Regions from separate parts of the Carnobacterium sp. FSL W8-0810 genome, predicted to be linked through region 1. Evidence: riboswitches for the same ligand, from Rfam matches in the RefSeq annotation. Region 1 holds a riboswitch; the other holds the start of a gene.

The links. A riboswitch is a leader RNA that binds a small molecule or an ion and turns the genes downstream of it on or off. The one in region 1 is predicted to bind FMN.
Region 2: another riboswitch for FMN. It lies ahead of ribD (bifunctional diaminohydroxyphosphoribosylaminopyrimidine deaminase/5-amino-6-(5-phosphoribosylamino)uracil reductase RibD); the one in region 1 lies ahead of NST49_RS09800 (ECF transporter S component).

What each region holds. Positions count from the first base shown of each region.
Region 1 is NZ_JBBOWO010000001.1:2,022,141-2,038,983, forward strand. Features, by position in the region: gene NST49_RS09755 (tetratricopeptide repeat protein) at 1-930, opposite strand, end outside; gene NST49_RS09760 (hypothetical protein) at 1,207-1,506, shown strand; gene NST49_RS09765 (HU family DNA-binding protein) at 1,671-1,946, opposite strand; gene der (ribosome biogenesis GTPase Der) at 2,221-3,534, opposite strand; gene rpsA (30S ribosomal protein S1) at 3,723-4,943, opposite strand; gene cmk ((d)CMP kinase) at 5,046-5,723, opposite strand; gene NST49_RS09785 (LysM peptidoglycan-binding domain-containing protein) at 5,814-6,434, opposite strand; gene NST49_RS09790 (RecQ family ATP-dependent DNA helicase) at 6,499-7,944, opposite strand; gene NST49_RS09795 (helix-turn-helix domain-containing protein) at 7,941-9,008, opposite strand; gene NST49_RS09800 (ECF transporter S component) at 9,178-9,759, opposite strand; FMN riboswitch at 9,897-10,020, opposite strand; gene NST49_RS09805 (sensor histidine kinase) at 10,100-11,896, opposite strand; gene NST49_RS09810 (response regulator transcription factor) at 11,905-12,630, opposite strand; gene NST49_RS09815 (pseudouridine synthase) at 12,887-13,621, opposite strand; gene scpB (SMC-Scp complex subunit ScpB) at 13,647-14,225, opposite strand; gene NST49_RS09825 (segregation/condensation protein A) at 14,227-15,000, opposite strand; gene NST49_RS09830 (GNAT family N-acetyltransferase) at 15,001-15,408, opposite strand; gene lysA (diaminopimelate decarboxylase) at 15,471-16,784, opposite strand.
Region 2 is NZ_JBBOWO010000001.1:133,174-150,016, reverse strand. Features, by position in the region: gene NST49_RS00810 (ABC transporter substrate-binding protein) at 1-195, shown strand, start outside; gene NST49_RS00805 (FecCD family ABC transporter permease) at 220-1,287, shown strand; gene NST49_RS00800 (ABC transporter ATP-binding protein) at 1,290-2,048, shown strand; gene NST49_RS00795 (VOC family protein) at 2,158-2,556, opposite strand; gene NST49_RS00790 (alpha/beta fold hydrolase) at 2,799-3,611, shown strand; gene NST49_RS00785 (ABC transporter ATP-binding protein) at 3,688-5,502, opposite strand; gene NST49_RS00780 (ABC transporter ATP-binding protein) at 5,495-7,243, opposite strand; gene NST49_RS00775 (MerR family transcriptional regulator) at 7,406-8,236, shown strand; gene NST49_RS00770 (hypothetical protein) at 8,570-9,025, shown strand; FMN riboswitch at 9,152-9,266, shown strand; FMN riboswitch at 9,421-9,535, shown strand; FMN riboswitch at 9,689-9,804, shown strand; gene ribD (bifunctional diaminohydroxyphosphoribosylaminopyrimidine deaminase/5-amino-6-(5-phosphoribosylamino)uracil reductase RibD) at 9,930-11,018, shown strand; gene NST49_RS00760 (riboflavin synthase) at 11,046-11,699, shown strand; gene NST49_RS00755 (bifunctional 3,4-dihydroxy-2-butanone-4-phosphate synthase/GTP cyclohydrolase II) at 11,718-12,911, shown strand; gene ribH (6,7-dimethyl-8-ribityllumazine synthase) at 12,958-13,419, shown strand; gene NST49_RS00745 (HAD family hydrolase) at 13,429-14,094, shown strand; gene NST49_RS00740 (WD40/YVTN/BNR-like repeat-containing protein) at 14,202-15,644, opposite strand; gene NST49_RS00735 (putative polysaccharide biosynthesis protein) at 15,773-16,843, opposite strand, start outside.

The DNA.
Region 1 (16,843 bases):
TTCAGGAACAAGTTGAATAGCTTGTAAATAATAATCTTCGGCAAGAGTTTCATCTTCCAGCTTAATGGCAATACCTGCCCCATAATAAAATAGCTCATAATTGTATTGATCCACTCTTAGACCTTCTTTAATCGTTTCTAAGGCTTTATCAAGCTCATTTTCTTCTTCATGACCTTTAGCTAAATAAGAGTACAAAGTCGTGTAATTTGGATCTAATTCTTTTAACTGATTCAATGTTTCAATTGAACGACGGTATTGCTTGTCTTGAAGATATGAAAAACCAAGTTGAAACAAGGTATCGACATTTTCTTTTTCTTCCAAACTTTGTTCTAAATACAAGATGGCTTGTTCTAAATCACCTAAAGCGCTATAAGAACTGCCACATCTAGAAGCAAGATTTATACCAGAAAATTCTGTAAGTCCTTGAACCATTAATTCTTCGTAACCATGAATGGCTTGAGCATATTTCCCCATTGAAAAATGCAGTTCTGCTAGAGCAAAGTCGATAACAGGCTCATCAGGCACGATTTCTTTCGCTTTAAGCAGCTTTTGTTCACTTACTTCGTAAAGTCCTTGGACTTGATAAAGATCTGCCAAAACAAGCAAAGATTGAGGATAAACAACACTTGCTTCTGTAACTTCTAATAACCAATCCATCGCTGCTTCTAATTCGTTTGATTCAATCGCAATTTCAGCTAAGTTTACTTTTAATTCATCATCTTCGGGATAACGTTCAAGTAGCTGTAAACTGATTTTTTCGGTTTCTTTTAAAAATCCTAATTGATAAAGAGAATCTGCCAATAAATAAAGTTCTTCATCTGTATCTTGTTTTAAAGCTTGTTCAAAATAATTCATCGCTTCTTCTAACTCATTTTTTTGAAGTGTATCAATCATCTTTTGTCCATATGACATGTCTAAAACCTCTTTCATTTTACAATCTTCTTTATACTTTATTTTACCATAAATTAAGCTGTTTAAAGTACAGAACAAGACAACTAAATAATGCTGATTATACCTAACAAATAATTATTTCAACTTTATACATAGCTACTCTTCGATAAATAATAAATAATTAACTGTCATATTTTTACCACATGGTAGTTCTATTTTTGTATACGCTCTTCAACTATTAATACTATTTTCTTGTACCTTATGAGTTCACATTTCTGTCACATTATGAGATAATACTAAAAAGGAGGTGCTGTTGTGAAGTTAATTATTACATTTCTTGATGGAGAGAAGCTAGAATTATGTGATTCTTCAATTATAAATGGCTATATTAATATTGAACAGCCCGATAAAGAATTTAAACTTGAAAAAGTTTTTTCTACTTCATTTGATGCTGGCTATACAAATGAAGCTTCTTTAGTTGCTACAAAAACACCTCAATTAGGCTATGCGAGCCTAATAAATGAAGTAGAATGGATTTCAGTAGGAAGCAATACTGATTTTTCTACATTTTACAAAACTACGTCTATAAAATCTATTTCTCGTAAATTACTCTAAGTAATCTAATCCGCTTAACCTGCTGTCTATATAACAAAAATAAAAATCAAACGATACCTTAAACTAGCAGAGTCTAATTTCTGCTATTTTTTTGCTCTTTTTTTAATCATCTGCCTTATAAAACAGCAAAAACCCCTGACGTATCAGGGGTTTTAAGTACTGTACTATTTAACTGCGTCTTTAAGAGCTTTACCTGGTTTGAATGCAGGTACTTTGCTTGCAGCAATTTGGATTTCTTCCCCTGTTTGAGGGTTACGACCTTTACGTGCAGCACGATCGCGAACTTCAAAGTTACCAAAACCAATAATTTGAACTTTTTCACCTTCACTTAATGAAGTTTGAATTGATTCAAAAACAGCATCTACTGCTGAAGTTGCATCTTTTTTAGTAAGACCTGTTGAAGTAGCAACGTTTTCGATTAATTCTGCTTTGTTAGCCATGTGTATTTCACCTCCCTCGGAAAGAAGAATTGATGCATTATTTTTTAGCAAATAAACATCATTTAGACATTTTTGAGTGGCCCAAAAATGACTTATTGCGAAATGTAAAATTAGTAACTCTAAATGACATTTCATTTAAAAAGATATCATACAAATACTGATACTGCAATGATTTTTACTGTTTCAGCAGATATTCTTATCCTTTTTTCAAATATTTAATAAATTATTTGAAACCCCATAAGAGTTATGTTAAAATGCTTGGATTTACTTATTTTTATTTCCTTCTTCTCGTAATAAGATGGATCGGTGTTCCTTCAAAAGTGAAAGCATCACGAATTCGATTTTCCAAGAAACGTGAATAAGAAAAATGCATCATTTCCGGTTCATTAACAAACACTACAAAAGTTGGAGGTTTAACAGCCACTTGAGTAGCATAGTAAATACGCAATCTTTTCCCTTTATCTGTTGGAGTAGGATTCATAGCAACTGAATCTAAAATCACTTCGTTTAGAACAGATGATTGAATACGTAAGTTTTGATTCATACTTACTCGTTCAATAATTTCAGGCAATTTATTCAAGCGTTGTTTTGTTAAAGCAGACACGAAAATGATAGGTGCATAACTTAGATACAAAAATTCGCTTCTAATTTGTTCTTCAAATTTTTTCATTGTGTGATTGTCTTTGTCAAGAGTATCCCATTTGTTAACAACAATAATGATCCCTTTTCCTGCTTCATGAGCATATCCAGCAACCTTTTTATCTTGCTCTCTAATGCCTTCTTCAGCATTCAACACAACTAAGACGACATCTGAACGTTCGATCGCTCTAAGGGCTCTTAAAACACTATATTTTTCAGTATTTTCATATACCTTACCCTTTTTACGCATTCCCGCTGTATCGATCATGACAAACTCAGATCCATCTTCGCCAACAAAAGCAGTATCGATTGCATCGCGAGTTGTTCCCGCAACACTTGAAACGATTACTCGGTCTTCTCCCAATATGGCATTTACAAGTGAAGATTTCCCAACATTTGGTCGGCCGATCAAACTGAATTTGATAACAGAATCATCGTACTCTTCTTCTGAATCATCTGGAAAATGACTAATAGCCGCATCTAGCAGATCCCCAATACCTAAACCGTGACTTCCTGAAATAGGGAAAGGTTCCCCTAATCCTAAAGCATAAAAATCAAAAATATCGTTACGCATTTCTGGATTATCTACTTTATTTATAGCTAATAAAACTGGTTTTTTTGTACGATAAAGAATCTTAGCTACATTTTCATCTGCATCTGTTATGTGTTCTTTTACACTTGTGATAAAAATAATCACGTCTGCTTCTTCCATAGCTATTTCAGCTTGGTGTTTAATTTGTTCTAAAAATGGTTCATCACCTAAATCGATCCCGCCTGTATCAATCACGTTAAATTCTTTTCCTAACCATTCTGCTGGCGCGTAGATACGATCACGAGTTACCCCTGATACGTCTTCTACGATTGAGATACGTTCTCCAACGATACGATTAAAAATAGTTGATTTTCCTACGTTAGGGCGACCAACGATGGCTACAACTGGTTTTGCCATTGTTTTTGCCTCCTTTTTTATATTCTCTTGTAAGTTTATAGAAATACCTTAAAACATGCAAGCTTTTGCTTAACGAATAAGGTAAACTCTCATAAATGCCTTATTGATTCGTCATATTTTCATTCATTTACGCAAAAAAAAAGAACATGGGAACAGAAGTGACTCACATGTCCTTTTTAAACAATAAATTAGTTGTCTTCATTTGTAGTAATATCAGATAATTGATCTCCAAGAATATCTCCTAAAGTAAATCCTGTATCTTCTTCAGGCAGATCATAGTTCGTTTCTTCTTGTTTTTCTTTTGGCTGATTAGGCTTTTCTTCTAAAGCTTTAATACTTAGAGAAAGGCGTTGATCAGTTGGGTTTACTTCTAACACTTTCACTTTGATCTCATCACCTTCGCTTAGAACTTCATGCGGTGTAGCGATATGATTGTGTGATATTTGAGAAATATGAACCAACCCTTCAACTCCTGGGAAGACTTCAACAAATGCCCCGAAACTTGTCAGGCGTTTAACTAGACCATCTAAAACTGATCCTGCTGCTGCACGTTCTTCAATATTATCCCAAGGTCCTGGTAATGTTTCTTTAATAGAAAGTGAAATACGTCCTTCTTCTTCATTAACAGAAAGAACTTTCACATTTACTTCTTCTCCTACTGTCAATACATCAGCTGGATCTTTTACATGTTCATAAGCTAGTTGAGAGATATGAACTAACCCATCTACACCACCAAGGTCGATGAAAGCACCAAAGTTAGTTAAACGAGCAACTTTTCCTTTTACAGTATCGCCTTCAACTAAATGACTTAGTAAATCTTTTTTCTTATCTTCATTTTCAGCTTCCACCACTGCTTTATGAGAAAGAATCAATCGATTTTCACTCGGTTCGATTTCAACGATTTTAAATTTCAATGTTTGTCCTTTATAGCTAGAGAAATCTTCTACAAAATGAACATCTACCATAGAAGCAGGTACGAATCCTCTGACCCCAACATCTACAACCAAACCACCTTTTACAACTTCTTTAACTGGTGCTTCAATGATGGTTCCTTCATCGTATTCTTTTTGAATTTTTTCCCAAACTTTTTTAGCATCGATACGACGCTTAGATAGCAGGTAGCTGCCGTTTTCTTTTTCTTTAATTTCTTTTATCACCACTAAATCAACAATATCTCCCACGTTTACAATATCTGTAACGTTCTCAAATGGTGCAGCTGATAACTCATTGTTAGGAATGACCCCTTCAACTCCTCCACCGATAATGCCGACTATAGCTTGTTTGTTATCTTGAATAGTTAATATTTCACCTTTAACAGTATCACCAATATTAATTTCTTGAACACTATTCATTGCGTCCATCATTGATTCTTGTTCTTCAACTTCATGGTTTTTTTCATTTTCCGTCATATGTTTGCCCTCCTATAACTAGCCAATAAAATTCTTTCTCCTTATATTTTAACCAATATTTCAAAATATTGCCACCAAAACGTTTGAAAAATAAGAAGTACTCTATTTAGTCAGCTTAGTTTGGATGATTTCTCTAATTTTTTCTACAACTTGCTCAATAGATAAACTAGTTGTATCTAAGCGAACAGCATCCTCAGCTTGAATTAATGGTGAAACTTCACGATGCGAATCTTTGTAATCACGCTCAGCTATTTCTTGCTTTAAAACTTCTAATGAAGTAGGTATACCTTTGCTCAAGTTTTCTTTGTATCGTCTTTCAGCACGTTCCTCGACACTAGCAACAAGAAATATCTTTACTTCCGCAGTTGGCAAGACCGCTGTTCCGATGTCACGGCCATCCATAACTACACCACCACGATCAGCTATTTCTTGTTGCCTTTTCACTAATTCTTTTCTAACTTCTCCATGGGCTGAAACTGCGGAAACTGCATTTGTTACATCAGATAAACGAATAGCATCCGTAACTTCCTCACCATTAACAAATACTTTTTGATCGCCTTTGTTTGGTTCAAAAGAAATGACCATTTCTTTTAGCAATTGGACTAATTGTTTTTCATCCGTTACTGCTGTCTTATTTTGGATAGCTTGATAGGTTAGTGCACGATACATTGCACCAGTATCGCAATAAATATAGCCCAGCTCTTTTGCTACTATTTTAGCAACTGTACTTTTTCCGGCAGATGCTGGGCCATCAATAGCGATTTTTATTGTTTTTTCCAATGTGTCATCCTACTTTCTTTTCATATTAAAAAGGCTAGGTTACCCTAGCCTTCCTGCTTGCCGCTAATCAGTATGCGGCTTTATAGACTATTATTTCACTTTTAAAACTGTCCCAACACTCACAGAATCTCCTGATATACCATTCAATGTTTTTAATTCATCAGTTGTCATATTGTGATTTAATGCAATTCGGTATAGGTTATCTCCAGCTTTAACAGTATAAGTATTTGTTACTTCTTCTGGTTCAGGTTCAGGCTCTGGTTCTGGCTCTACAACACTTTCAGGTTCTTCAATAACAGGTACTTCTGCAGGTTGTGACTCAGGTTCTTCTACTTCTGCAACTTGACTTTCAGACTCAGAGGACTCCTCTTCGCTGCTTACGCTTTCTGAAGAAACTTCTGATTCAGGCTCTTCTGAACTAGTTAATTCACTGCTGCTGTTTTGTGTAATGATCATTCTTTCTTCAGAAGATTTTTGTTCTTTACTGCTGTCATTGCCTTCATTTGACCACCAAACATATGCTAGACTTGGCAAAATAAAAATAAGTGCTAAGAAAATAACCAATGATGTTATAACAGGATGGACACTTTTTTTTGCCTTTTTTCTTGCAGTTCTTGAATATTTATCATCCACTAAACTATCATCATCATCAAATTTTCGATCCCATGCTTTTTCTTTTTTTGGATTGTTTTTAGAATTTTTCTTACTCATATTTTAGTACTCCTCCTAAACAAAACTCAGTTTTATTGTATCATTTTTGGATAGAATTGTCTTATTAATTTCCAATTAAAAACAATTCCTTTAAGATTTCTTCCCAATTTTTTTCTGGTTCTGATTCTTTTTTTTGTTTCAAGTCATTTTTTTCATAAAAATCAGCTAATTCTAGATGACAACTAGAACAGCATTGAGACGGTTTATGTTCTAAACGTTCATTAAAGTAATGCAAAAGAAAAGCTCTCTTGCAACTTGCTGTCTCAGCATAATCAATCATGTAATACAGTTGTTGCTGTTTAGATACTTCTCTACTTTTCACTTGGCTTTTTGCTGCTTCAATGGGAATATTGGCATTTAAATAATTTTCTATCAGCACCTTTTGAACAGGACTGCAACTTCCCTCTAATACTTTCCCTTTTCTATAACTATATTCCAGCATATCAATCGTAGGCAAACTCGATTCCTGTAATCGAAATTGAATGATACTATCTCCTTTTTCATATAGCAAAAGAGCTAAACTCGGTTTTCCGTCTCTTCCGCAACGCCCAACTTCTTGTAAGTAGGCTTCTGGACTGCCCGGCAAATGATAGTGAATAACAAAACGTATATTGCTTTTATTGATACCCATCCCAAATGCGCTTGTAGCACAGATAATATCAATTTCATCATAGATAAACTGTTGCTGGATCTTAATTTTATCTTCTGCTTCTATATCGGAATGATAACTCTCTGCAGTGATCGTCGTTTCTTGACGAATCAATTCAGCAGTTTCGTCTGCTGTTTTTTTACTAGAAAAATAAATAATACCTGGTTTCTTTAATCTCTGGACTTGTTTTAATAATTCTTCATTTTTATTATGATCACAAATTTGAGCATAAAAAGCGATATTAGAACGATCCACAGAATAAATAATCTGCTTTGTTTTTTCATTATTAATCTGCAACGATGTCAAAATCTCTTCTCGAACGCGTTGAGTAGCAGTGGCTGTCAATGCCATTGTTAAAGGAAAATTTAATTGTTGGCGAATAAGACCTAAATCGAGATAATCAGGTCTAAAATCTAATCCCCATTGAGAAATACAATGAGCTTCATCAGTTGCAAAAAGACAGATAGGCACTTTTTTCAAACTCGTTATAACGTATTCTTGTCGCAGCATTTCTGGTGAAAGAAAAATAAATTTATAGTCAGATAAATGCTTTAATACCCAATCTTTTTCGCGTACATTCATTAAACTGTTAATAGCAGCTACTCTTTTTTCACCATTTAATTTTAATTGTTCCACTTGGTCTTGCATCAAAGATAATAAAGGCGAAACAATGATTACTAACCCATCTAAACAATACCCAGTTAATTGGTAGCAAATCGATTTCCCTGTCCCTGTGGGCAGCATAATCAACGTATCTTTACCTTCTAAAGCTGCTAATACAGCTTCTTCTTGCCCTTCTCTAAAAGAAGTGTATCCAAAATAATTCTCTAAGTTTTGTTTTATAAGGTCTTTATTGGTCACACAATCCGACTCCTTTCGATTTGAATCAATCTGTACCATGAAAAAGGAATCTGCGGCATTTCTTTTTTCAAATCCTCATATGTTATTTCTTCATTCTCACTAAATAACGCACATAATCGTTGGTAGTCTTCTTTTGGTATAAAGTTAGAAACATCAAAATTCGGAAAAATAATAGCTAATTCAATAATGTGTTCTGAAATTGTATTTACCTTTAATCTTCTCTCTAAAGCTATTTTTTCTATAGAGTAACCTTTTTCTAAATAATATGCCGTTGACCTAGCACTTAGACTAAGACTGCTGTAACGGTCTCCTTTACATTCTTGATAAATTAAATAAAATAAAGGGAATGTTTCTTTTTCACTGACCACTTTATTTAGTAGTTGACTAATTGTATTTTGTACTAAAAAAGTTAATTCCATTTGATCTAATCCATATTTAACAGCTAATTGTGTACTGGTTTTCCCATTCTTTTTATGTCCCGTTAACTGTGCTACTAAAATTTCTGCATCAAATGAACGGAACTCCTTTAATAATTGAATCCATTCTTTTCCAAATGAGCTACCCAATTCTTGTCTTTCTAATGAACTATTTTTCAACCAATTTTTTAACCATAATTGTGTCTTCCATTCCTTTTCTATTGGTAGATAATGATTATTTTGGTAGCGTAATTCCGAAAGAACTTGGGTGGAAAATAAAATTTTTTTCCAAAATTCTTTAGTCACTTGTCCGTTTAACAGTTGATTAATATTTTTAGGATAAAAATGTTTTGAAAAATAAAGGTCTAATTCTTCTTTAGCTTTTTTACAAAGGTAGTACTCTTCGTTATTTTCACTGGCTGTAATCCAATCTTTTTCAATAAACTCTCGAACCATATTGTCATACTGACTACGGTTTAAATTAGGAAATACCGAAAAAAAAGGAATCGCGTGATAAATATGCGCCTTAAACAAAATGGAAGCAGTTCGTTTACCAACCAAGATGTGATACAACGTGGCCGGTTTTACTGGATAGTCTATAGAATACAATGAAAGGCAAAAATACTGATAATACAACGATTGTTCCACGACATTCACCCTCATTCTGATTACATAAAAAAAGCAGCTACTGAAAGCTATTTATTGTTAAATCTAATATACCAAAAATAACCATTTTTAGGGTATAGTTTTCAAAATTTTAAAAATTATTAATAAGAAAACAAAAAAGAAATCGCAAAATAAATTGCGATTTCTTTTTTTATTTAGCACTGATTTTAGTTAATTGATTGCGTTGCAACCAAGTTTTTAATTTGGCGTATAACATAATAAAGACTGTACTTACTATTGCGCCTTTTATGATATTAAATGGTATAACACCCATTAAAATGTAATCTCTGATAGGCCCTACACTAAAGTTTAATACTTTTAAATACAATGGAAGCAAGAAAAAGTAATTTACAAGTGACAAAATGACAGCTAATGACAGTGACCCAACGATATTTGCAAAAATAATCGTTTTAGTATTGTTAACCTTTGATTTCATAATCAAATAAATTGGCAACGTATATGCGACTGAAGCTATAAAACTCGCAGTATCCCCAATTGGATATCCTGCATCACCGCCAGTTTGAATATAATGGAGCAATGAGCGAATAAACGCCACCATAGTTCCACCAACTGGACCGTATAAAAACATGCCAATCAAAACAGGAATATCACTAAAATCAACTTTTAGAAATGAAACTCCTGGAATTATTGGAAAACCAAATGAAATCAAAATGGTTGCTAGAGCAGCCAACATGGCGATTCCTACCATTTTCTTTGTGTTACTTGTTTGCATAAAAATCCTCCTAAAAGGATTCATCAGCCTAGGCATTACATGAGTCTATTCAAATAAAAACAATATAAAAATGCCCGTCTAAATTATCTTCAGATAATTAAACAGAGCATTTGAACAATTACAACTATTCAAATAAACCCCATCTTCTTTATCCAGACTTTACTGTCGGTACTGGAATTTAACCAGTTCAACCAAATAATGCTATTTAGCTCGTGGACTATACCACCGGTCGGGAATTTCACCCTGCCCCTGAAGACGAATCTTTATATTTTTTTAACAAGTTCATTGTATAACATGAGAAGAAAAAAAGCAACACTTTCTCTTACTTTTTATTAGCATATTAATCTAAATAGGGCAAATGAACGATAAATTTCGTTTGTTCATTGACAATACTCTGTACTTCGACAAATCCACCATGAGCTTCTATTATATTTTTTACAATAGATAAGCCAATACCTGTACCTGTTTTATCGCCTTTCATTACAGTTCTAGATTTATCTGCTTTATAGAATCGATCAAAAATATAAGGTATATCTTCTTCTGGAATCCCTGTTCCATTATCAATGACCTCAATTAAGACTTCATCCATAATCTTGTCTAAATGCACAAAGATTTTCACTTTTTTATGTTCTCTATTGACCATACTAGTATGCCTAATAGCATTATTGATTAAATTTACAAAAACTTGACTCATTTTATCTTCATCCATGTAGTAAGAATCTAAATTAGGATCAATTTCTAATTCTAAGCGAATATTATTTTTTTCTGACATTGTGGCAAATCGAGTAAACAGTTTATTAAAAAAGTCTTCCAAATGGACATCCAATTTTATTAAGTTAATAAAACCCGCTTCCATTCTAGAACTATCGAGCATTTCATTTACCATTCGATTCATTCTCACGGATTCTTCACCGATTATTTTTGCCATTTCTTTTTTCTCATCTTGAGTTTCAGCTATATCATCTAAAATTGCCTCACTGTACCCTTGGATCATCACCAAAGGTGTTCTTAACTCATGAGAAATATTATTAATAAAGTCATTTCGCATAATATCAAGACGTTTTTCTTTTGTAATATCTTGAATAGAAACTAATACACCACGAACACTGTCTAAATTTTCATCAAAAAGTGGAATCAACGTTATATTATAATAATAGTCATCAATATTATTATCATAACTTATTTTCTCAGGAAATCGTATAATAGAATCAATTCGATATTCCAACACATCAGGTATAACCGTTTTCATTACTTGATCTGTTTGGTATAAATGCTGTAAGAATTCATCTCCTAGAGGGTTTGACATTAACAATGTTTTATCTTGATTATAATACAATACCCCTGTAGAAATGGATGTCACGATATTTTCTAAAAGTTCTTTTTCTTGTCTAGTTGCTGCTCCAGTTACTTCTAATGATTTGCCCATTTTATTCATAGCTAAGGCTAACTGAGCTAACTCATCTTTGTAAGTTGACTGTGCTTGTTGAGTAAAATCATTTTTAGCATAATCATATGCAATATCTCTTAATTGAGTTAATGGTCTGCCAAATCTACGTTGGAAATAATAAAACAATAAAATTCCTATGACAATATAAAAAATAACATTAATAGCTGACCACACCCGCATCTTATTATGCGTGCTGCTTAAAAACGACAAATCACCATAAATGTAAAGTTTGCTTTCTTGGCCATTAAAAGTAAAGTTTTGGATTTTAAAAATATACGGTGTGCTTGGTTTATCATCTAATTTTATCTCGTCTTTAACAAGCGTATTTTTCCCGTTTTCCAGCTCATTTTTGACTTCACCATTTGCCTTAATTTTTGCAAAGTCATTGGATTGATCATCTATTTTTACATTTGAAGAATAACTAATAGGCTCATCATTTTGTGTGATCACTAAAGAAAGATGGTCCTCATAAGATCGTATTTTATCGATATTTTCAACCAAAAAATTTGGATCCTCTTCTAAAAGATTGGTTATAGAATTAATCGAATGTTCAAAATCATTGATGTAACTTTCTTCTATATTGTTTGTGTATAACTTTTCGTATACTTGGTTCGTAGTAAAAAAACAAATGCCGATAGCCAACATCGTTACCACCCAAGTACGAGTAACTAAACTATTTAATTTAAACATATTTCAACCTACTTTTCAGATTCTTCAGGAAAAGAATTAAATTTATAACCAAGTCCCCAAACAGTAACAATCATTTTTGCAGCTGCCTCTGAATGTTTAGTTAATTTTTCTCTGAGACGTTTGATATGAGTATCTACTGTTCTCAAGTCTCCAAAAAATTCGTATTTCCATACTTCTCTTAATAATTGTTCTCTTCCAAAAATTTGATCAGGAGATTGCGCTAAATATAATAACAAATCATATTCTTTTGGTGTTAAATTAACAACATTTCCGTCAGCCAACACACGATGTGATTGGTCATCGATTTCAAAATGCGGCATTTCAATTAAATCAGGATTGGCTTTTTCTTTCGGTTTGCTGCTTTGGGTTCTTTTTAAAATAGCTGAGACTCTTAAAACTACTTCTCTTGGACTAAAGGGTTTCACGATATAATCATCTGCTCCAACCTCAAATCCTTCAATGCGGCTTATTTCTTCGCCTTTAGCTGTTAACATCATAATTGGAGTAGTCTTACTCTCTCTTATTTTTTCAGCAACTTCAATACCATCCATTTTTGGCAGCATTAAGTCTAATAAAACTAAATCATAATCATTTTCTAGAACCATTTTCAATGCATCTTCCCCATTGTCAGCCTCAGAAATAACATAGTTTTCTCTTTCCAAATACATTTTTAATAGTCTGCGAATTCGATCTTCGTCATCTACTACTAATAGATGCATTACATCATTTTCCATTTATTACACCCCATCATTTCCATTAGCACGTTTTGTTACTGATTTTTTCGTATAAGACCAGTATACACAACATTTGTTCAAAGTTTCAACTAATACATTTGATTCTTCTGCAAAAGCTGAAACACTTGTAAAACTAATTCTATTATATGTAAAAAACGCTTCACTCTATTTAGACCATTGGTTGAAGTTCATTTACTTCAATACTCTTAAAAAAATAGAGCTGGAGTATTTAAGTCCATGCTCTAAGAAATTGCATTTAATTAGTTGTATCATTTTGTGTTGCTGCATTACGCAATTGATAGATTTCAAATGTTTTTAATTCGCGCCATTCACCTGGTTGCAAGCCATCTAACGTTAGCGTACCATACGATTCTCTTTTAAGTTTTTCAACCGGATGTCCAATAGCTTGGAACATGTTTTTAACTTGTCTGTTACGACCTTCGTGTATAGTTAACTCTACCATAGATATGTCTCTAGAACGGTCTGCTGAAAGAATTTTTGCTTTTGCTGGTGCAGTCTTTTTACCTTCAACAACTACCCCTTTTTCTAATCTATTCAAAGATTTCCGATCAATCATACCTTTAACTTTCGCAACATAAGTTTTATCTATTTGATGTTTAGGATGCATCAGTAATTGAGAAAGTTCTCCATCATTTGTTAAGATCAAAGCGCCTGTTGTATCGTAATCTAAACGACCAACCGGATAAATACGTTGTTCTATATTTGGAAATAAGTCTGTCACTACTGGACGATCTTTGTCATCTGAAACTGCAGTAATCATATTTCTAGGTTTATTCAATAAGAAATAAACCGGTTCTTCTCTATAAATTGGAACACCATCTACTTCAATTAGATCTGAATTCCCTACTAAAACACCCATTTCCTTTACAACAGTTCCATTTACTCTAACATGACCTTTAGAAATAAGTTCTTCTGATTTACGTCTTGAAGCTACTCCGGCATGAGCCAAAACTTTCTGTAATCTTTCCATAATTTCTCCTTAGTATTCTCTATTTTTATTCATTTTCAAATTGTTGATTAAACCTTTCAAAAAATAAATCGGATTCTTTTTCAGTATTTTCCGTTTCTAATTCTGTTATTTCTGGTAAATCAGACAACTCTTTAAGACCAAAATAATCCATAAAGTAATCAGAAGTTCCATATAAAATAGCTCTTCCTGGTCCTTCTACCCGTCCTTTAGGTTCAATAAGCCCTCTAAGCGTTAATTTTTGCAATGCTCCACTTGTTTGGACTCCACGGATTTCATCGATCTCCATCCGCGTTAAAGGTTGCTTATAGGCTATTATTGCAAGTGTTTCCAACGCTGCTTGTGATAAATTAGTCGTTAATGGTGAGATCGCATATTTTTTTATCACATCTGCATACTCTTTTTTAGTAGCCAATTGATATTGGTTCCCAACCTCAAGAAGCATTAACCCTCTTGAAGTCGCTTCTTCATAATTTTTTTGAAGGCGCATCAGGAACTGATAAGCTTGCTGAGTTGAACAGTCTAAGATAGTAGAAATTTCTTCTAAAGACATCCCTTCATCCCCAGCTACAAAAAGAAGTGCTTCAATTGCTGCTAATTCATCCATACTACTCATCACCTGTTTCTTTTGATTCTGATGGATAGACAATAATATCTCCATACGTGACTTCTTGCTGAATAAAAACATTTTTTTCTTTTATTAATTCAAGCAAAGCCATAAACGTTGTTACCATCTCATTTTTTGTAGGAATATCAAATAGCCCAGTAAACAAAACACCTTGGTTTGCAATGGTACTTCTTAATTTCCCCATAATAAAATCCATTTTTTCATTAATCGTTGTTTCTTCTGCTCTAATCGTTGTTTGCAGTGGTATTTTCTTCATTTTTTTATTAAACATATCTTGAAAAGCTGCAACTAAATCAAACGTACTGATTTGAAGAGGCTCCAATGGAACTTTTTCTTGTAATGATTCTAGGTTAGTAGGTTCCTTTGAAAAATATTGGCTACGTTCTTCTTCTTTTACTTTTAACAAAGCTGCTGCCGACTTGTATTTACGGTATTCCAATAATTGCTCTACTAACGCATCTCTAGGATCTTCACCGGATTCAAAAAAAACTTCATCTTCTGGATCAGCATTCATTTCTTGTTTAGGTAAAAGCAATTTACTTTTTATTGCCATTAAAGTTGCTGCCATAACTAAATAATCTCCGGCAATATCTAATTGTAATACTTTCATTGCTCGGATGTAATTTAAGTATTGTGCTGTAACTTCAGCAATTGGGATATCATAAATATCAATCTCTAAGTGTTTGATCAATTGCAATAATAGATCTAATGGTCCTTCAAATGCATCAATTTTTATATTTATATCGGATGACATTTAATCCTCGCCTTTTTCATCAGTCAATAAAATAGACTGTTGGTCCTTTTTACTTTTCTCTTGCTCCCATTTTGCAATTAAAGAGGCGGTTTCTAACGTTCCCATTACTTTTTTCTGAGGGAGTCGTTTTTCTAATGCTTCTAAAATTTTGTAACTGATTCCTTCATTTCTGAATGAAGGGTTAATAGAGATATGTCTTACTAATGTCATATCGTTTCCAATCTCAACACCTATTACAGCTATGATATCTTGAGTTTCTTCACTTTTCCATAAATAAAGTTTGTAGTTTTCTTTACTTTGGTACCAATCCATTTCATTCTGCAAACGCGAAACGTCTTTTAAGTCCGGAACAAATGAGAGCAATCCCATTGAAATTTTTTCATAATCATTTTTGTAATCGAGTAACATAGTATCCTCCTAGCGCTCTAAGCTTGCAACATCAGAGTATTAGTGTTTTTTATCTCTTTAAATTAATATAGAGAGCGTTCTAATCTCATTAAGTCTGCATAACTTTCTCGCTTAATAGCTAAAAAATCTTTTCCATTTTCAACAAAGATGACTGGCGGTCTTGGAATACGATTGTAATTACTAGCCATCGCATATCCATAAGCTCCAGTACTAAAGACTGCTAAAACATCTTTGTCATCTGCTTTTGGCAGCGGCAGATCCCATATCAACATATCACCAGATTCGCAGCATTTTCCTGCTATAGAATAGGTTTCTTCTACTGCATCCTCTACACGATTGGCTAAAACGCCCGTATATTTTGCATCATAAAGCGCGGGTCTAATGTTATCCGTCATTCCTCCGTCGATAGCTAAATAATTACGAACATCTGGTATGATTTTTTGTGAGCCAACTTGATATAATGTGATCCCCGCATCTCCAACTAAACTGCGTCCTGGTTCGATCCAAATCTCAGGCATCGGTAATTGAACTTTGGTTGTGACAGATTGTACTTCATCAATTAAATTATTGATATAATCTTCTATGGGTAATGGCTCATCTTCAGATGTATACCTAATCCCAAAGCCTCCGCCAACATTTAATACCCGCAAATCGAATCCCATAGCCTCATGCCATTCTTTTGATTGCATGACTAATTTGTCAATGGCCAGACTAAATCCTTCTGTTTCAAAAATTTGTGATCCTATGTGGCAATGCAATCCCATTACATCAATATATGGCATCTGCATAGCTAATTGCAAAGCTTGTTGAGCTTGTCCATTATTAAGGTCAAATCCAAATTTAGAATCTGTTTGCCCAGTTGTAATGTACTCATGTGTATGAGCTTCAACCCCTGGAGTTACTCTCAATAAAATCGACATATTTTGCTTGCGTTGTTTTGTATACTGATTTAATTTTTCTAATTCGTAAAAATTATCTACTACAAAGCAGCCGATATTATAATCCAATGCAGCAATGATTTCAGCATCTGATTTATTATTTCCGTGAAAATGAATTTTTTTACTAGGGTAATCAGCTTGGATAGCTGTAAAAAGTTCTCCTCCAGAAACCACATCTAAAGACATTTCTTCCTTGGCCATTAATTGATAAATAGCTAAACAAGAGAAAGCTTTACTTGCATAGGCTACTTGTGCTTTGATTTTTCTATCTTGAAAGGCTTTTTTAAACATTTGTGCTTTGTGTTTAACCTGAGAAATATCATATACATAAAGAGGCGTTCCATATTTTTCAACTAATGAAATAGTGTCTATACCACCTATTTCTAAATGGTTAGCTTTATTTATTTTCATTGTTCCTGTTAGTAATCTTTCGTCCATCAACTATCCTCATCTCAGTTTTGCTTGTTTTTTGCTTTACTTACTTTAACACAAAAAAA
Region 2 (16,843 bases), 1.9 Mb from region 1:
TTGGTTAACTATACTGGTGGACGCGATCCCAAAGAAAGCTTAGCTGATTTGAAAGCAAATGACGCACTTTCAAGTCTGACAGCAATCAAAGAAGACCGTATCTATACGATCGATTACAATCAGTTCTGGAGTTATGGGTACCAAATTTTAACCGGTATGGAACAACTCAGCGCTGAAATGCAGTCAAAAAATTAATTTATAGTAGGAGGGAGTAAGCTGATGAACCACATCGATAAACAACGAAAGTTATTTTATATGTGTTTACTCCTTCTTATTGTATTGATTATTTTTTCGGTTGGAATCGGTGTCGCGATCGGACAAGTTGCAGTGCCTTTAAAAGAATCTTTTCAGATACTGCTTAAAAATTTGTCAGGTGGAAGGATTGATAACTTACCGGGAGGTTCTTCTGATTCTTTCGAAAATATCATCTGGCAGATTCGTTTTCCGAGAGTACTATTAGCGATGCTCACAGGTATGGGCTTATCCTTAGCTGGTGCGGTCATGCAGACAACGGTCCAGAATCCACTCGCAGACCCTTATATTTTGGGTATTTCTTCTGGAGCCTCTCTGGGGGCAACATTTGCTATCATGATCGGCTTTGGTGGAACCAGTATATTGGCTCAATTTGGTTTGTCTTTTTGGGCATTTTTAGGTGCTGTGATAGCTGCTCTGCTAGTCTTACTGCTGTCGAACGCTACTGGACAAATGAATTCAATCAAATTGATTTTATCCGGGATGGTATTAAATGCTCTTTTTACAGCCTTTTCCAATTTTATTATTTATATTGCTAACGATGCGGAAGGGATTCGTTCCGTCACTTTTTGGATGATGGGAAGTTTAGTAGGAGCCAGTTGGTCCAAGCTTCTTTTGATAGCCACCGTTGTTCTGGTTTGTTTGCTCTTTTTCTTAACCCAAATACGGACGTTGAATCTTATGTTATTAGGCGATGAATCAGCCATTACGCTTGGAGTAAATTTGAAATTTTACCGCAAATTGTATCTCGTTATTACGTCGGTTTTAACGGGAGTCATTGTGGCAAATACTGGAATGATTGGATTTGTAGGGTTGATTATCCCACATATTGTCCGTGGGATAGTCGGGTCAAATCATCGGTATTTTTTACCATTATCAGTTTTTTCAGGATCCTTATTCATGGTATGGTGCGATATCTTGTCTCGCATTATCCTGCCAACGGTTGAATTGCCTATTGGTATTTTAACCTCTTTAATTGGTGCACCACTGTTCATTTATATTTTTGTGAAAAAAGGCTACGAGTTTGGAGGGTAAGTATGAATTTAACGATTGATAACGTATCGGTATCTATTGCCTCTCAGAAGATTATAGAAGGTATTTCTTTGCATGTTAGTCAAAATCAGTTTGTAGGTGTAATCGGACCGAATGGCTGTGGGAAATCGACTTTATTGAAAAGTGTTTCTAAACTACTTGAACCCAGTAAGGGAGTCATTACTCTGGGTGATGAAAATGTTCAAGATCTTTCAAATAAACAGCTCGCACAAAAATTAGGTGTTGTGGGGCAGTTTCACGAAATCAATTTTGATTTTTCCATCCGTGACATGTTATTACTCGGACGCTCACCATATAAAGGTTTGATGGAGAGAGACAATGCTTTAGATTATAAAATTGTTAATCAGGTTCTTCTTCAACTGGACTTGGAAAAAATCGCGGATAGGAGTTTCTTATCCCTGTCCGGTGGAGAAAAGCAAAGGGTCATATTAGGTAGAACCTTGGTCCAACAACCTAAATTTTTAGTTTTAGATGAGCCCACCAATCATTTGGATATCAAACATCAATTGAGTATTTTAAGAACAGTCGGTTCTTTGCCTATTGGTGTATTAGCAGCTTTACATGATTTGAATCTAGCTGCACGCTTTACGGATTATTTGTATGCGATGAAAGATGGACGGATCATTAAAGAGGGAATACCTGAAGAAGTGTTAACAGAAGCGGTCATTAAAGAATTGTATGAAGTGGATTGTCACACCTATGTTAACCCTATTTCAGGTAAACAAACCATTGAATTTCTATGAAAATAAGAAAACGTCTTTATAAAAACACCTCTGTCGCATTCATATACATTGAATGCGACAGAGGTGTTTTGCGTCAATTTAGTAATTTAAGTGTTTTGAACAAACCTATTTACATTTCCATCCAACTGGGCTCCAAGGTATTTCCGTCTGGATCTTGTACTTCAAGTCCAAACATTTGATTTTCAGACATCCCCATGTCTACTTTGTAGAAATCACCGCCATTGGCTTTGGCTGTTTCAGCAAATTTTTTAACTGCATCAGCACTTTCCAGACTGAATGCAATTAGAGAGCTGCTAGTGGTTTGAGTGTTTGCAATTGTTTTATCTTTAATGAAACGGCTATAAAATTCGTGATTCAGCAGCATAATCCAAAAGTGATCATCCCAAACCATTGCCACAGCTTCATCGTTTGAGAATTCGTTATTTTTAGCAAAACCTAATTTTTCATAAAATGCAGCAGAGCGGTTGACATCAGATACAGGGAAATTTACAAAAACCATTGTTGACATAAAGATCCTCCATTCTCTTCATAGACTGATTTTATTACAAGTAAAGCATCTCACGAGGGAACTTTTTTGTCAAAAATAGTAGATTAAATTGCGCTAGTCATTATAAGGTTTATGCCAAGTCTACGCGAGTAAAAAATGAGGGCTAAAACCGACAAAATGTTGAGAGACTCTGAGCTTTATCCCGTTAAAAAAGTAGCACTTCTATTATACTTAAGTAGAGAAGGTAATAGGAGGCAACTAAGATGAAAAAAATGATTATGGGAACGAATCATGCGTCTATTGCAGTGGAAGATGTTGGAGATGGTCAGCCAATTGTTTTCTTACATGGGTGGCCGTTTGATCATCAGATGTTTGAATACCAGTACAATTATTTTTTGCCTAGAGGGTATCGAATGATTGGAATCGACTTTCGTGGGTTTGGTGAATCAGATTTAGTAATTGAAAATTACGGCTACGACACATTTGCGGACGATGTTAAGAGAGTTTTAGAAGAACTGCACATTGAAGAGGCTATTTTGGTCGGATTTTCGATGGGTGGAGCGGTAGCCACGCGTTACATGGCTCGTCATAAGGGATTTGGAATTAAAAAGCTGATCTTAATCAGTGCAGCAGTTCCGCAATTTGCTAAGAAACCTGCTTACTCCATCGGGATTAAAAAGTCAGAAATCACAGCCATGATTGAACAAATTCAAGTTGATCGTCCTAAACTGATCCAAGACTTTATTAAAAAGTTGTTTCATGAGAAAACCTTAGTCTCCTATAAAGGTTGGCTGACAAATTTGGCAGTAGGGTCTTCTTCTTATGGGGTGATTCTTTCAGCTCTGGCTATGCGAGATGAGAATGTACGAGAAGACCTTGAAAAAATTACGGTATCGACCTTGATTTGTCATGGTAAAAAAGACACTGTTTGTTCGTATGAAGTGGTGGAAGAAATGACTCAATTGATTTCTAAAACTATTGTCGTGCCCTTTAGAAAGAGCGGACACGCGATTTTCCACGATGAAACAGAGAAATTGAATCGGACGATGTTGATGTTTATTCAAAATAAGAACTAACGAAAAAAGCTAGAAACAGAACCTGTTTCTAGCTTTTTTGTCTACTATATTTATTTTGCACATAATTCTAGTAGACTTATGCTGATTGGAATTGACTTTGATAAAGATCAGCATAGAAACCGTCTTTTTCCAATAACTCATGGTGGCTTCCAGTTTCAATAATATTCCCTTTGTCCATAACTAAAATGAGGTCTGCATTTTTAATTGTCGACAATCGATGGGCAATCACAAAGCTGGTTCTGTCCAACATGAGATGATCAATTGCTTGTTGGATTTTAATTTCCGTTTTAGTATCGATACTTGAAGTGGCCTCATCTAAGATCATGACTTTCGGATCGGATAAAATGGTCCGAGCAATGGTTAACAACTGTTGTTGTCCTTGAGAGATCATATTATTTTCACTCGAAATAATCGTATCATAACCTTCTGGTAACGTTTGGATAAAAGAGTCACACTGAGCTTTTTTAGCTGCGGCAATAACTTCTTCTCTAGTAGCGTCTTTCTTTCCGTAGCTAATATTTTCAGCAATGGTTCCTTCAAATAACCATGTATCTTGTAAGACCATACCAAACTGTTTTCTTAGATCATGTCTGGTGAGGGTGTTCGTGTCGATCCCATCAAATAAAATAGAACCACTATTAATTTCGTAGAAACGCATCAATAAGTTTACAAGTGTTGTTTTCCCAGCACCCGTAGGACCTACGATGGCAATCGTCTTTTTAGGTTCTGCAATAAAATTAACATCTTTCATGATCAATTGGTTTTTGTTGTAGCCAAAGCTGACATGCGAAAATTCGATTTGGCCAAGAGGATTATCGATTACATTAGCCTTTTTGATATCAGGAACTTCATTTTCTGCATCTAAAACTTCATAAATCCGTTCAATGGCTGCTAAACAACCTTGAAGCATGTTCACGACGTAAGAGGCTTCTGTAATGGGATCTGAAATTTGATTGACATATTGTAGAAAAGCTTGAAGCAATCCGATTGTTATCGTTCCTTGGATGGCTAAAGTAGCGCCCATTAAGGCACTGCTGATATACGCCAATTGAGTAATGCTTCTCATGATAGGGTAGATTGCAAAGTTAACAAATTGGGCCTTTTTATGTGCTTTATATTGTTCGTCGATTAATTGATCGGCTTTTTGAATGACTTCTTCTTGTTTATTAAAAGCTTTAATAATCGTGTTTCCGGAATAATATTCCTCCGTAGCGCCACTTAATTTTCCTAAGGTATACATATTGTCGCCAAATAACGTTTGATTCTTTTTAGAAATGACTTTCGTGACGATAATATTGACCAGGATCATACAAATAATAATCAAGGATAAGCGGCCGCTAACATAAATCATTAGACTCAACCCAACAATGACAATGATGATTGAACTAATAAACTGATTAAAACTCATGATAATAAAGTTCGCTACTTTATCTGCATCGGCTGTCGTTCGACTTAATAGATCGCCTACTTGTGTTTGATCGTAAAAATTTAAAGGCAATTTATTTAGTTTAGCTGTTATTTTCTTTCGTAAGGTTAGACTGGCCTCTTCGCTGACAGAGGCGATTAAATATTCCTGGAAGTAATTACAAATAAATATGATTCCAGCAATGATTAATAAGATTAAAAGTGGTCCCGTGATTGCAGCTCGAATACTTTCCATCATTGAAGTACCCGGTAATTTTACAGCTTCAATTAGTCCATCAATAGCTTGAGCTGTAACTAAAGGAATCGAAACATAGGCTAATGTGCCAATGATGTTTGAAAGAATAGCTGGAATGGTTTTCTTTTTTTGAAGCATTAGCAGTTCGAAAAAATAATGAACGGCTTTTTTTAGATTTTTTGGTTTTTCTGAGTCTAGTTCTTCTAAAAGCACTTGTTCTTTTTTAGACATTTTCTTTCACCTCGCTTTTAGACAGCATATTTTGAGATTTAGCTAATTCTTGATAAACAGGATTTTTTTCAATTAATTCTGAATGGGTTCCTTTACCCACAATTTTCCCTTCGTTTAAGACGATGATTTGATCAGCATCAATGATCGTGCTGATTCTTTGGGCAATGATTAACGTTACCGCGTCTTTCAATTCTGGTTTTAAAGCGGCTCTTAGTTTCGCATCTGTTTTATAATCCAGTGCTGAAAAACTATCGTCAAATACATAAATCTGAGATTTCTTTATCAGTGCACGTGCGATTGCCAAACGTTGTTTTTGTCCTCCAGAAAAATTGGTTCCTCCTTGAGCTACCAAGGCATTAAATTGCTGATCCTGTTCTTCTATAAACGGTAAGGCCTGAGCAACCTGAGCTGCATGTCTCAATTCATTAACCGTAGCTTCTTTATTCCCATCTAAAATATTATCCTGGATGGTTCCACTAAATAAAAATGCTCTTTGTGGGACATAGCTGATCAATGAACGAAGGTCCTTTTGAGAAAGTTTGCTGATATCTGTACCGTGTATCAAAATGCGACCCTTTTGAATGTCATTGAACCGTAAAAGGATTTTAGCAATCGTACTTTTACCGGATCCCGTTCCACCAACGATAGCCAATACTTCACCTGTGTTGATTGAAAAATCCATGTCTTCTAGGACTGATTTGTCAGCACCTTGGTACTGAAACGTTACATTTTCAAATGACAAAGCAGGCTGCACAGTAACATCTACTTTTTCGTTTAACTGACTATCATCTTCCACTTCTGGCTGAAGTGTCAGTACTTCTTGAATTCTATTTAATGATGCGATTGCTCTAGGTATGTTAAACATAATCAAAGCGGTCATGATAAATGAAGACATTGTGATGACTGAGTACCCGATAACGGCAGTAATGGAACCTACTTGAATGGTGTTGTCTGCAACTAAGGAACTCCCCACCCAAATAATAGGGATCATCGTAAGGGCGTTCAGGCTAAAAGCAACAGGTGTTAGAAAGGCAAAGTACTTATTGATCCGAATCATGTTAGCAGCAAAATCATTAAAACTACCATCAACTTTATTTTTTTCATATTCAGCGTTATCAAATGCACGAATAATTTTTACGCCTTTAAAAAATTGTCTAACAAGCATTGTCATTTTATCCATCTTTTTCTGAATGTTATTGATCAAGCGAGTGGATTTAAACATTACGGCAGTAATCACACCGATAAAAATAAGGATGGATATAAGTGGAATGACCGTCATCATAGGGGAAATCCGATAAGCCAATACAATAGAAATGACTGCCATAAATGGACTCGGTAAAACCATTTGAAAGAGAGATAACGTCACCTCTTGAATATTGACAACATCACTAGACGTTCTTGTGACTAAAGAGGCCACACCTATTTTATTAGTGTCATTTAGTGACAAATCTTGTATTTTTCTAAATAACTTTTTACGGGTTTCTTTTCCAAAACGTGAAGCAATTTCAGAAGTGTAGTAACTTCCAAGCACCCCAACAACAGCTCCTACAAGAATAGTAAGCAACATCTGGATTCCAATAGAAGAAACGACGTGGGTATTTTTTTCTAAAATGCCTTTATCAATGAGTTGAGCAATTAAATAAGGAATGAATAGAGTTGCTACGGATTGAAGTAAAATTAAGCTGCTTGTAACGAGAACAAGCAGTTTGTTTTTCTTTAAAAATGTAAAAAATAAATGCATATTGTTCATGTCTCCTTTTAGTTATTCGTATAAACTTACTTCAAATTGCATAGGAGCAAGAACTATGCTTTGAAATGATCGAATAATAGCAGTATAATCTGTATAGCTACTATACAGTCAAGTTTTATTTTCAAAAACTGTGGACACAAAGAGAGGAATCACATGGAAAAGGAATATTTAACCATCAGTCAGTTTTCTACTTTATCTGGAATCAGTCGCAAAACCCTTATTTATTATGACAAAATCGATTTGTTTTCACCAAAAATGCTTACAGATAAAGGGTATCGAATGTATGAGGAAAAACAATTAGATACCATTAGTGTGATTTACATTTTAAGAGAATTAGGGAAATCAATTAAGGAAATAAAAATCTATTTACAAGAACGAACTCCAGAAAAAATGCTGTCGTTGTTCCTAGAAGAACAAAAACAGATTGATAAAAAAATTAGTACGTTACAGCAATACAAAGATATGTTGGAAAAAAGAATAGAGTTAACAAAGTTGGCAGACGTAGTAACTGTTGGAAAACTTACTTTTATCCAGCAAGAAAAGAAACCGATACTAATCGGTAAAAAAATAAATCAACAAAACAATGAAGCCCTCATTGATTTCTATTCACTTATTGACCAACAACAAATTGTCCAAGGTTTTCCAATAGGAGCGATTATTGGAAAAAATGAATTGGCCAATGGTGAATTTTCAAATTTTAGTTATTTTTATATCAATAAATCGACTGAAGATAAAAATCAGTTAAGTATAAAGCCTGAAGGATGTTACGCAGTCATGTATGATTATTGTGATTACAATAAAACCGAAAAACTGTATCAGAAAATGTTGGATGGTTTAGTAGAAAATGGTTATGAGATTGATGGGGATGCCTATGAAGAATACATCATTGATGAAGTTGCAGAAAAAAATCCAGAAAAGTATTTGGTTAAGGTCATGATTAAAGTGAAAAATAAAAATGAGAATAATTCTGAAATGGTAGATTAGTAACCGTTCACTGATCTAATATCTATCAAAAGATAGAACCTGTTTTGAACCGAATTTGGTTAAGAGGTTTGTACATATACACCATAAGTTTCTTTTTATTCAACTTATAAGGTACTCATTATTTGTTTACCTACTGGAAGTTCCTTGCTAAGTAATCTGTATGGTACTCAATTGATAGTTGTGTACACAATCTATTCAACGATAACTTCCTATTTCTGCTGTATTGAAAACTAAAGTGTTATTCTTAGGGAAATCAATGTTATTGATGTTAATAACATTATTAAAAAAGATAAAATAATTTCTACTTATTACTTTCAGAAAGGATTTAAACGCATGACAGAATATCTATACATTGCAGCAGATGCTCCTTTAAGATCTGGTTTGATAGATGGCAGAAGAGGAGATCAACAACCAAATGAGTTTCAAATGGAAACCAAAGAATATTTTTATTTTGAAAACAACATTAGCGAAGATACTGACGATTATTTTAATTTTAGTTCCCATTTTCTTTTTAAAAAGACCAAATATCAAGTAGCATCGATAGATTCAAACCTTCCTTCGTTTAAGAAACGTGACAGCCTATCTCCAAAATTCAAAAACACATTAAAAGCATTGGAAGGTTATATTCTTGAACAATTTGAAAATGGATGTAACCAGTTAATAATTTTGTATAGTTTAAATAGTTATGAAAATGAGCCTTTAAAGGAAATCGAAGAAATCTACTTAGTTGATTTAAATTATCAAGATTTGTATTATCGTGAAGGTAGATTATTAAAAATTAAAAAGTAAGTAAGAATGATTTTTATCCTTTGAAAAGTACTTTTAGTACTCTTAGTAGTAAGAGTAATCGGACAATTAATATAAAAAATATTGACATCTCTTGTATTTCAATATATTCTTACATTACAAAAGTAAATTAGTCTTCAGGGCAGGGTGCAAGTCCCTACCGGTGGTAAAGCCCACGAGCCGCAAGGCAGATTCGGTTAGATTCCGAAGCCGACAGTATAGTCTGGATAAAGCGAAGACAAAGTAATTGCAGAGAAATTAAGATAGCTATAGTCTTTTTTTGGATAGATAGCAGTCATGAATTTGTGAAGCAACTATTAACTAGTCTTATTTAGCTATAAGTCGAAGCCCTGGATATAAAAATCTGAGGGCTTTTTTGTGTAGAAAAGTAAAAATTAAATAGTCTTCAGGGCAGGGTGCAAGTCCCTACCGGTGGTAAAGCCCACGAGCCGTAAGGCAGATTCGGTTAGATTCCGAAGCCGACAGTATAGTCTGGATAAAGCGAAGACAAAGTAATTGCAGAGAAGTTAAGGTAGCTATAGTCTTTTTTTGGATAGATAGCAGTCTTGAATTTGTGAAGCAATTATAAGAAAGTCTTATTTAACTATAAGTCGAAGCCCTGGATATAAAAGTCTGGGGCTTTTTTGTGTAGAAAAGTAAAAATTGAATAGTCTCCAGGGCAGGGTGCAAGTCCCTACCGGTGGTAAAGCCCACGAGCCGTAAGGCAGATTCGGTTAGATTCCGAAGCCGACAGTGATAGTCTGGATAAAGCGAAGACAAAGTTTACAAAAATCAACAGTAACCGAGTAAAGAGTATTCGGAGTTATTTGTTGAGCCTTGTAAAAAAATGACGAAAGCCCTGAGAGTAGATTCTTAGGGCTTTTTTAATTTGAATGGAGTGAGAGAATTGGATGAAGTATACATGAGGATGGCACTGGAATTGGCAAGAAAGGGTAAAGGGTGGACAACTCCTAATCCTTTAGTTGGAGCGGTCATTGTAAAAGGTGGAAGAATTATTGGGCAAGGCTATCATCAAAAATATGGACAGCCCCATGCGGAAGTAAATGCTATTGCATCAGCCAAAGAAGATGTGACTGGGGCAACATTATATGTCACGTTAGAACCTTGTTCTCATTTTGGAAAAACACCTCCTTGTTCAGACTTACTGATAGACAAGAACATTAAACGAGTAGTCGTGGGAACACTCGATCCAAACCCACTAGTTGCTGGAAAAGGAATCGAAAGGCTTCGTAACAATGGAATTGAAGTAGTGACTGGTGTACTAGAAGAAGAGAGTCAAAAATTGAATGAGATCTTTATAAAATACATTGTCACGAAAGAGCCATTTGTGGTTATGAAAAATGCGATGTCTCTAGATGGAAAAATCGCTACAGTGACAGGCGAATCTCAATGGATTTCTGGTGAGTCATCTAGAAAACAAGTCCATTCTCTGCGCCATGAATTAGCTGGAATTATGGTCGGTATAGAAACGATTATCAAGGATGACCCACAACTAACTTCTAGAACACTAAACAGCCGTAATCCTATTAGAATTGTTGTCGATAGTCAGCTAAGAATCCCAATCGCCTCAAAGGTATTAACCCAACAAGATAAAGCGAAGACAATTGTGGCTACCACGAAAAGAGCCAATAATGAAAAATTAGATACGTTAAAGCAGATGGGTATTGAAGTGATTGTGATTAAAGTAAAATGTGAAAGAGTTGATTTACGAGAATTAATGAAGGTAATAGGAGCTAAAGGAATCGATAGTATCTTACTGGAAGGCGGTGCAAATTTGAATTTCTCGGCTTTAGAAGAAGGGATCGTGGACAAAATACAGTCCTATATTGCGCCAAAAATAATTGGAGGAAAAGAGGCTAAAACCGCTGTAGAAGGGGCAGGTATCCAATTATTAAAAAATGCGTTTAAAATTGATCGAATGACGCCTGTGATGGTTGGAGAAGATCTGTTTGTGGAAAGCTATATTGTTAAATAAAGAGAAACAATCGATTGGAGGAAAAGCATGTTTACAGGAATTATTGAGGAAATGGGAACGATTCAATCCATCAAACGAGGTGAAAAATCTTCAATATTGAAGATAAAGGGAAAAAAAGTATTGCAAGGGACTCGTATCGGGGATAGCATCTCGACAAATGGCATCTGTTTGACAGTAACAAAAATAGAAAATGATTCTTTTGAAGCGGACGTCATGTCTGAATCTTTGATAAGAACGAACATAGGAGAATTGACGCCTGGAAGTTATGTCAATATGGAACGAGCACTAAGTTTGGAAACACGTCTTGGTGGCCATATGGTTAGTGGCCATATCGATGGAACGGGAAAGATAAGAGAAATGAAGCGTGAGGATAATGCCGTTTGGATCACGGTTGAAACAAGTCCTAAATTATTGCGTTACATTATTGAGAAAGGTTCTATAGCGATTGATGGCGTTAGTTTGACAGTTGTGACGGTTGATAATCAATCGTTCAAGGTTTCTGTCATTCCTCATACCGGTGAAGAGACCGTTCTATTGCATAAGCAACCAGGAGATGCTGTAAATCTTGAATGCGATATGATCGGAAAATATGTTGAAAAATTATTAGGTTTGGATTCGAAATTGCCAGTTCAAGAGAGTCAAGTAACGACAGAATTTTTGAAAGATAACGGGTTCTTTTAGAACAGAATGGAGAGACATATGTTTAATACAATTGAAGAGTTACTTGCTGATTTAAGAGCTGGGAAAAACATTTTATTGGTAGATGATGAAGACAGAGAAAATGAAGGAGACATTATTTGTGCGGCTGAATTTGCTACTACAGAAAATGTGAACTTTATGGCTAGTTATGCCAAAGGTCTAATTTGTATGCCTATGCCTAAAAGCTATACAAAGAAGTTCGCATTGCCACAAATGAGTCTAAACAGTACAGATAATCATGGGACAGCTTTTACCATTTCAGTGGATCATGTGGAAACGACAACGGGTATTTCAGCTGGGGAACGGTCATTGACCGCTATGAAATTGGTGAGCGATGATGCAAAAGCGGAAGACTTTAGAAGACCAGGGCATATGTTCCCGTTAGAAGCTGTTGACGGGGGTGTATTGGTTCGAAATGGACATACAGAAGCAACGGTTGACTTGATGGGTTTAGCAGGTTTGCAACCAGTGGGTCTGTGTTGTGAAATCATGAATGAAGATGGATCGATGGCAAGAAGAGACGATTTATTGGCTTTAGCTGATGATTATGATTTGAAAATCGGTACAATTGCCGATTTAATTGAGTATCGAAAAACCCAAGAACAAGTTATTTTCCGCGAATCTAAAGCACTGTTACCTACCAAATATGGAGATTTTGACATCTATGCCTATGAACATACGGTAACTGGTGAACACCATGTCGCCTTGGTTATGGGTGAAGTCAGTGATGGAGAGCCGGTACTTTGTCGTATCCATTCGGAATGTTTGACAGGTGATGTATTTGGTTCTAAAAAATGTGATTGTGGTCAACAATTGGATGCAGCAATGAAACGAATTGCAGATGAAGGACGTGGGATTTTAGTTTACATGCGTCAAGAGGGGCGTGGAATTGGCTTAGTCAATAAAATAAGAGCTTATGCGTTGCAAGATCAAGGACACGATACCATTGAAGCTAACTTATTGCTTGGTTTTCCAGTTGATCTACGAGAGTACTATGAATGCAAACAAATTTTTGATGACTTGGGTGTTTCTCATCTACGCCTGATGACTAATAATCCACTGAAAGTAGAGAGTATGGATAAATACGGTTTGGATATTGTAGAAAGAATTTCACTTCAAATGGAAGCTTTTGCGGAAGATAAAGACTATTTAAAGATCAAGCAAGAAAAAATGCATCATCATTTGAACTACTAAAAATGGACAGCGTACTACAAAAAATATCATACATGGAGGAATTAAAATGAACGTATTCGAAGGACAATTAATTGCAAAAGACTTAAAAGTGGGTATCGTGATTGCACGGTTTAATGAATTTATAGGATCAAAATTATTAAGTGGAGCTGTTGACGGTTTAAGAAGACATGGCATGCTAGAGGAAGAAATCACAGTTGCGTGGGTTCCAGGAGCTTATGAAATTCCATTAGTTGCACAAAAAATGGCAGCTTCAGGAAAGTATGATGCTATTATTACTTTAGGGGCAGTCATTAAAGGGTCTACCTCGCACTACGATTATGTCTGTTCTGAAGTTTCAAAAGGAGTAGCTGCAGCTGCAATGAATACAGGTGTACCCGTAATGTTTGGGGTCTTAACGACAGATAACATTGAACAAGCCATTGAACGTGCCGGTACGAAAGCTGGAAACAAAGGTTATGAATCTGCAGTTTCAGCGATTGAAATGGCCAATCTATTGAAAGGCATGTAAGGTCGGATCATGGATAAAACAAGACTAAAGAACATTCAAACCAATATTTTTGATTACGATGGGACACTGCATGACAGTACGGCAAACTATATTGCTGCTTTCAAAATGGCTTATAACTATTTGATCGAGAATAAAAAAGCTGACCCAAGAGAGTGGAAAGATAAAGAAATCACTAAATGGTTAGGGTATAGCAGTAAAGACATGTGGGAAAATTTCATGCCTAATTTAGATGCTGAACACCAAGCTACTGCTTCAAAAATCATAGGAGAAACGTTGCTGAAAAAAGTTCTCGCAAAAGAAGCAACTCTTTATACTGGAGCTTTGGAAACATTAGGTTACTTAAGACATAAAGGATACCAACTTATCTTTTTAAGTAATTGTAGTGAAAAATATATGAATGCACATCGGCAAGCTTTTCAGTTAAATCAGTATTTTGAAGAGATGTATTGCACAGAAACATTTGAGTATAGTGCCAAATACAAGATTTTTGAATTAATTGAAAAACAGTATAAAGAAAATTTTCTTATTGTCGGAGATCGCATACAGGATTTTGAAATTGGTCACTACCACAATCTAGTTAACATAGGATGTAATTATGGATTTGGGTCAGAAGAAGAATTGCAACAATCAGATATAAGGATAAATGCTATCCAAGAATTGCAAGACATTCTTTAGATAACAGATTTTAAATAAGATAGTTTTTTTACTTATGTGAGAAAAAGATAGCCTTCAGTTTGTTTAGAACAAACTGAAGGCTATCTTTTTTAATAAGGTGAGCTTTACTAAACTTCTCCAACAAACGCCCAAGTCTTTCCGTTGTCTTTGGATTGATACAAGGCTTTAGAGCCGCCGTTATAATCGCCATCTTGACCTTGATTCACCTGAATAAACAGACTGTCGCTTTCTTTATAAGGCATTTCTGGAAAATCGAAAGGAGCGTACTTCTCAGAATCGGTTAAAGGGACTTCGATTATGGGCAATTCTACTGGTTCAAAAGTGACACCGCCATCGGTCGTCAAATAAAGATCCGCATAACTGCCACCACTGCGAGACAATCCAATAAAGCCAAGGTTTTCATCCATAAACGTTATCCCAGATGAAACGCCTAGTTGTCCTACAAATGGATCAGAGTTAACAACGTCCCAAGTATTTCCACCATCTGTGGTTTTGTTCAAGGTATAGAAACGTGAGCCTAACGCAGCATCTACTACGAATAATTGATAACCAGTTTTTTCAGTCAAAAAGTACGTTTCATTGTCATTCATGTTTTGATCGGTTGGAACATCTCCAATTTGTGCAGGAGATACTGTTGGTGAATAGTCAACAAAACGTACCGGTGTGATCGTGTTGTTATTTGGGGTATAAACAGAAATCGTATAGCCAATAATTTCATTGAAGGCTGTTTCGATTGGAAAGGTATCTCCCTTTTCATCAAAATAAAGAATCCCTTCAGTATTGTATCCCCAACTGCGGGAACCAGCATAATAGATGCCAAGGGTTTCTTCATCCCAATCTTTGACCGTTTCTTTTATTGGAAGATTTTCCATTGCATCTAACAGTGGTTGAAGTCTCATCGTTTTCTCAAAGGTTGGATTGACGTTTCCGTTCAAAGTCACACTGAGTTCATCACTTTTTGAACTATCATAATCGATCAAAAAACTTTCCGTCTCACCATCTTCGTTTAAACCGTACAAAAAGCTGTATAAAGTAGTAATGTCACCCTTTTTATTAAAGGTCAATTCAACTTGATTACTGACATACAATTCTTCTGGCAAATCATATTTCGTTTCAAGGTCTTCAAGTAATCCATTTAAGCCATCTTCATAGACATTATTATGAACAAATTGAACATCGCTAGATTGCAAGTAGTCTTGAATCACAAAAGCTAATCTTCCTTGGGAATTTGTGCCACTTTGATAAAGACTTATACCAGATGCAAGTGTGATCAAAAGGAATGAATTCACACTGAACAGAAAGAGGAATTTGCTACGTCTTATAGAACGGGGAGAAGTGGATTGATTTTTATTGGTTTTCCATATGTACCAATAAAAACCCCAGCCAACCCAAACAAACAGACTAAGAAAAATGATTAGGATAATGGGAGCTTTCTGAGCAATCCCGCCGTCTTGAGCAAGTGAACATAAGTAATAACACCCTATAGCGTAGATAGCTACGGTAATCGGATTAAAAATAAAAGCTCTCAATTTATAATTTTTGTTCTTCAAGTAAATCTCATCCTCATTAGTATAAAATTTTCGGAAAGTTATAGGCATAGTTTAGCACTTTTTCAGTGTCTTATTCAATGAAGAAATGACTATAACTTTGGTATTATCAGCAACATTAATTTTCAATATTATTTTGAAAATAGTTTTAACTTATTTTTTAATTTTTTTGCATTGAAGCCAAGAAGTGCATCAGACAACCCAGTATTAAAGGATAAAAATAGGTAAGTCATTATTCCGATAACGGCAGCAAAGATGACGATAAGAAAACTATGCATTTTACGTTCAGGATCTAAAAATAGATAAAGAAAGTTTCTTACCAGCAATACAACAAGAAGCATTAGAATACATGAAAAAGAAATTAAAACAGTTCTTTTGAGCAGCAGCTTAATATCTGGATGAGTAATGTTGATTATTTTTTTTAGATTTAAGATGCAAATTATTCCAAATGAAATAGCAGTAGCTAGTAATGGACCATAAACTTCAAAAATTGAAATTAATGGGTATTGTAAAATCAGTTTTACTATAGCTCCTATAAGTAAGGTAAAGATGGCATATCTATTTTGATTAATACTTTGGAGAATACTTGAACTTAGCATATAAAAACCGAGGATAAAACCAGTTAAACAAGCTTGTATAAGAACTTTTGTCCCTAAGTTGCTTGGTTCATAAAATAGCGTGTAAAGAGGTTTTGCTAATAAAATCATTCCTAATATAGATGGAAGGGTGATAAAAAGGAAAAGTTGAATATTGTTTGTCACCATCTTTGATAATGAAAGTTTGTCTTTTTTTGTAAAAAATTCTGTTAATAGAGGAAGACCAGCACTTGATAGAGATGTAGCTAAGGCAATTACAATCATCGTTAATTTATCAGGATTTGTGCTGAAAATCGCAAATAATTCAGTTAAGCGCATATCAGAATAAGTAGAAATTTGACTCATGATTCTAGAAAATGTAAATTGATCAATTAATTTAAAAAGCGAAATACCTGAGGCCACAATGATAAAAGGTATCGATACTTGTAGCAGTTCTTTCAATAAACCTTTAGAGTTAATTTCCGACTTTTTATTTTGCAGAAATATGCTATTAAGTGGTGCCTCTTTATGTAGTTTAAACAATAAATAGACGTAACTTACTATTAGACCAATAAAAGCTGCAAACGTTGAATGAACCACTGCTGTAACATAATTTCCGTTTAATAC